2 regions of the Microbacterium luteolum genome follow, and region 2 is predicted to be linked to the other one. Evidence: predicted binding sites of a transcription regulator. Region 2 holds the regulator's gene; the other holds the start of a gene.
The links. Region 2 encodes LexA, which represses DNA repair genes until DNA is damaged. Its sites were predicted from a motif close to TCGAACANNTGTTCGA; they were not measured.
Positions count from the first base shown of each region.

Region 1: a site for LexA is predicted at 1,621-1,636, ahead of recA (recombinase RecA). Genes of this name have one in related genera too.

Region 1 is NZ_BAAAUN010000001.1:764,657-767,054, forward strand. It holds gene ABD648_RS03785 (regulatory protein RecX) at 1-370, opposite strand, end outside; gene recA (recombinase RecA) at 370-1,425, opposite strand; gene ABD648_RS03795 (DUF3046 domain-containing protein) at 1,693-1,917, opposite strand; gene ABD648_RS03800 (helix-turn-helix domain-containing protein) at 1,941-2,249, opposite strand; gene ABD648_RS03805 (CinA family protein) at 2,391-2,398, opposite strand, start outside.
Region 2 is NZ_BAAAUN010000002.1:243,751-246,148, forward strand. It holds gene ABD648_RS19990 (alpha/beta hydrolase family protein) at 1-860, opposite strand, end outside; gene lexA (transcriptional repressor LexA) at 1,002-1,688, opposite strand; gene ABD648_RS20000 (LysM peptidoglycan-binding domain-containing protein) at 1,977-2,357, shown strand; gene ABD648_RS20005 (histidinol-phosphate transaminase) at 2,393-2,398, shown strand, end outside.

The DNA of each region.
Region 1 (2,398 bases), on a different contig from region 2:
CCAGTGCGGCCTGAAGATCGCGCAGGGCGCGAAGCTTCGGTGCGGATTTCTCCGCCAGCGACTTCTCCGCCGGCGACCTCTCCGGTCCTGCAGCCTTCGCCGCCGCTGCCCCTCGCGCCGGGTGGCGGTCACTCGGCGTGCCGATCTCTCGCGCGTCGCCTATGTGCGTCGGCTCAGACGGACCGTCCCACGTCGAACGCCACAGTCCGGAATCGCCGGTACGGCGTGGCACGACCGCTTCACCTGTGCCTGCATCAGCCGCAGACGACGACTTCGACGCAGGCGCGTTCTCGGAGCCGGCGGTCTTCTTGCCGAAGAGAGGAATGATGGGGGCGATCCGCTCGGAATCGCCCCCACGTGTGTCACTCATCAGGCCGGACGACGCTCGGCGAGCTCGTCAGCAGCCACGGGGGCCTCGGGTGCGACGTGCCCGCCGATGCCGAGCTTCTGCTTGATCTGCGTCTCGATCGCCAGAGCGACGTCGGGGTTGTTGAGCAGGAAGGTGCGGGCGTTCTCCTTGCCCTGGCCCAGCTGGTCACCGTCGTAGGTGTACCAGGAGCCCGACTTCTTCACGATGCCGTGCTCGACGCCGAAGTCGATCAGGCTGCCTTCGCGCGAGATGCCGACACCGTAGAGGATGTCGAACTCGGCCTGCTTGAAGGGCGGCGCCATCTTGTTCTTGACGACCTTGACCCTGGTGCGGTTTCCGACCGCATCCGTGCCGTCCTTCAGCGTCTCGATTCGACGGATGTCGAGTCGCACCGATGCGTAGAACTTCAGAGCCTTACCACCGGCCGTGGTCTCGGGAGAGCCGAAGAAGACACCGATCTTCTCGCGCAGCTGGTTGATGAAGATCATCGTGGTGTTCGTCTGGTTGAGACCACCGGTGAGCTTTCGCAGAGCCTGCGACATCAGTCGCGCCTGCAGACCCACGTGCGAGTCGCCCATCTCGCCCTCGATCTCGGCACGGGGCACGAGAGCCGCCACCGAGTCGATGACGATGAGGTCGATCGCACCGGAGCGCACGAGCATGTCGGCGATCTCGAGTGCCTGCTCACCCGTGTCGGGCTGCGAGACGAGGAGCGCGTCGATGTCGACGCCGAGCTTGGCCGCGTAGTCGGGGTCGAGCGCGTGCTCGGCATCGATGAATGCGGCGATGCCGCCGGCACGCTGCGCGTTCGCGATCGCGTGGAGGGTCAGCGTCGTCTTACCGGAGGACTCCGGTCCGTAGATCTCTACGATGCGACCACGCGGAAGACCTCCGACGCCGAGAGCGACGTCGAGGGCGATGGAGCCGGTCGGGATGACGGCCACAGGGGCGCGATCATCGCTTCCCAGGCGCATGACCGAGCCCTTGCCGAACTGGCGGTCGATCTGGGCGAGTGCTGTCTCGAGGGACTTCTCGCGGTCGGCGGGTGATGGCATGGTCTGCTCCTTCTGTTCGCGTGGTGCCGCCTGTAGGCTGCCGCGGCACTCCCGACTGGGAGTAGCTCTCCGACAAGGCGTATGGCTCTGGGCCTGTTCCTCACCGTAGAAGGAGCCTCCGACATTGCATCGGAGTATCCGGGAACCGTGTGGAACGAAACTCAGAGACCACTTGTGCAGAAGACTACGCCCGCTTCGAACAGATCTTCGACGACACGCCGCGATCGGCGTGTCGGATACCGCACGACTCGAACGGGACGCGAGACGTCAGCGACGCCGAGGTTCCTGACGGCCGACGCCGTGTCGCCGGTTGTCCGGCACGTCCATCTCCGCGCAGAGCGCGAGCCAGATGTCGCGGGGCGGTGCACCGTCGGCGAGAGCCTCGACGGCGGTCCGGTTGCCGAGCGCACCGAGAACGAGATCGTTCACCAACGACGAGGCACGGGCCTGGAACTCCGTCTCGACGGCACGAAGGAACTCGCTACGACGCATCCTGTCTCCGGGCCGGCAGACGGTCAGTGCAGGGAGAGCTCGGGCTCGATCGACGCCACGAGGTCATCGGGGACGACATCCGGGAACACCTGGATGCCCTCGAGCACGGAGATGCGATCGCCGACCTCGCGCATGATCGTCGAGATGGGTACGTCGAGCGCATCGGCGACGGAGGCGAGGATCTCGCTCGACGCCTCTTTCTGACCCCGCTCGACCTCACTGAGGTATCCGAGCGCGACAGAAGCCTTGCTTGCGACCTGCCGGAGGGTGCGCCCCTTCTGCAGGCGGAAGTCCCTCAGCACATCGCCGATTTCCTGTCGTACAAGAATCATCGGAACCTCCTCCCCGTTATATTCACCGAGTTCCCCCTCGATGAGACAGCCAGTCTAGTCCCCTTGGCTTGCACAGAATCTACCCCTGCACTCTGTGGTTTCAATGTGAGCACATCGGAGATAACCGCAGAATGCGCGCCACTATTCCT
Region 2 (2,398 bases):
CGGCCGTTCGTACGCACGGCGACGATGCGGCCGTCGTCGAGGGGCTGGTACCAGCGGTTGCCGAGCACCCAGAGGCCGTAGCCGGTGTCGGCGTCGCTCGAAGTGATCGCCTCCGGAGTGTTCACACGCGCCAGCGGGTCCAGGGACAGACGCTGCAACTGCCAGCGGCCGGTCGGGTCGTCGGCGTAGAGCAGCTCGGTGTCGCTGAGCCATTCGGGCTGGAGGGCGGCGGTGGTCGAGACCGATGCGAACGACTGGTTCTCGATCGTCGTGACCGACAGGAGTGCACTCTCCCACGGCATCCGCACCCCGCTCCACTCGACCCACGCGATCCGTGCCCCATCGGGGGAGAGAGCGGGATGCACGAAGAACGCACTGCCCTGCACCAGGACGCCGATCGCCGTCGGATCGTCCGCCGCAGACCCGTCCGTCGGGATCTCCACGATCCCGCGGATCTGCGGATCTCCCCGAAGGTCCTCCCGCACGGCGAGAAGGCGCCCCTGCTGCAGGCTGAGCCCACCGTGCGATGGCCCCGCGGCGGTGAGCGGCATCGGCGCTGCACCGGGCACGAGCCGGTACACGCGCTGGTCGCCCGCGTCGACGAAGTACAGCGTGCCATCGGCATCCGCCGTCCAGGCACCGCCCCCGTACTCGTGCACGCGCGACCGCGCACTCCACGGCGCGGGGAGGATCACCGCGCCGCTCGAGCTGCGGACGGTCACGCGCCCTCCCTCGGCAGGGACCGACTCGCCCCACCAGATCTCCGAGCCGACGAACCGTGCGCCGTCGATGCGAGGAGCGGATGCCGCGACGGATGCGGCGGAGAAGGGGGAAGGCCAGGAACCGTACGGTGACGACATGTTTCGAGCCTAGGCGGCATGCGCTGCGGCGCGTGAGCTGTGCATGTCCGGGCACGCTGTGAAAGCGAAAGCCGCCCTTCTGAACGTCCAGGAGGGCGGCTTTCGTGGTCGTGATCGACGGATGCCGGTCGGCCATGCCGGTCAGACCGCGCGGAGCACCGCCACGACCTTGCCGAGCACGGTGGCCTCGTCGCCGAGGATGGGCTCGAACGCGGAGTTGCGGGGGAGCAGCCAGGTGTGCCCGTCGCGGCGGCGGAAGGTCTTCACCGTCGCCTCGTCGTCGAGCATGGCGGCGACGATCTCGCCGTTCTCCGCGCTGTTCTGCGCGCGGATGACGACCCAGTCGCCGTCGCAGATCGCCGCATCGATCATCGACTCGCCGGAGACCTTGAGCATGAAGAGGTCGCCCTTGCCCACGAGCTGGCGGGGGAGAGGGAAGATCTCCTCGACCTGCTGCTCCGCGGTGATGGGTACGCCCGCCGCGATCCGGCCGACGAGGGGGACGAGTGCGGCGTCACCGACGGGCGTGGCCACGTCTGCCGGGTTCTCGCCGCTCGTGCCGGGAAGGTCGATCAGCACCTCCATCGCGCGGGTCTTGCCGGGGTCGCGGCGCAGGTAGCCGCTCAGCTCGAGCTGACCGAGCTGGTGGGTCACGCTCGAGAGCGACTTGAGCCCGACCGCGTCGCCGATCTCGCGCATGCTCGGCGGGTAGCCGTGGTGGGCGATGGAGGTCTGGATGACCTCGAGGATCGCCATCTGCTTCGGGCTGAGGCTCTTCCGACGGCGCGTCCGAGGAGCCTCCTGCTCCGGGGCTGAGTTCTCGCTCATGATGCTCCTTCAGTACGCGATCCGACGTTCCTCTTCGAATGTCGGAGGCCCGTGGTGGGGTGTTCTTATCGAAACCGTATCCGAGTATCGGGCTGATCTGGAAGATCTGTTCGAGCGTGTCGGAAGATTCGGGGATCCGATTTCGAAGAACAGTTGACAGATGTTCGAACTCGAAGATATCTTCGGAACGTAGCTTCGCATTCACGGCTCCCGGCCGAGACGCGAATGCGAACGCTACGCCAACTTCACCGCCGGCCCAGCCGACGGGGACAGGGTAAGGAGCCCGACATGAGCAGCATCAGCATCAGCACCGCAGCGGTCATCCCGGCACGTCCGGCGACGCGGTCGCGGTTGCGACTGACCGCTCGTGGCCGTGGCGTCCTGCTGGCCGTCGCCGCGGTTCCGCTCGCGATCGGCATCGCGGTCGCAGCGATCAGTGGTGGTAGCGCCATCGCCGCGAGCGACGACACCGCAGGCAGCTTCGGCACGGCCGACTTCCAGACGGTGACGGTCCTCCCGGGCGATACGCTCTGGTCGATCGCGAACACGGTCGCCCCGACCGCCGACCCGCGCGATGTGATCGGCGAGATCAGCCGGCTCAACATGCTGCGCGGTGGAGCACTGCAGATCGGCCAGGAGCTCGCGATCCCGGCGCAGTACGCGGACTGACGTCACGCGGTGGGCACGCGGCCTAGCATGGAAGGGTGACT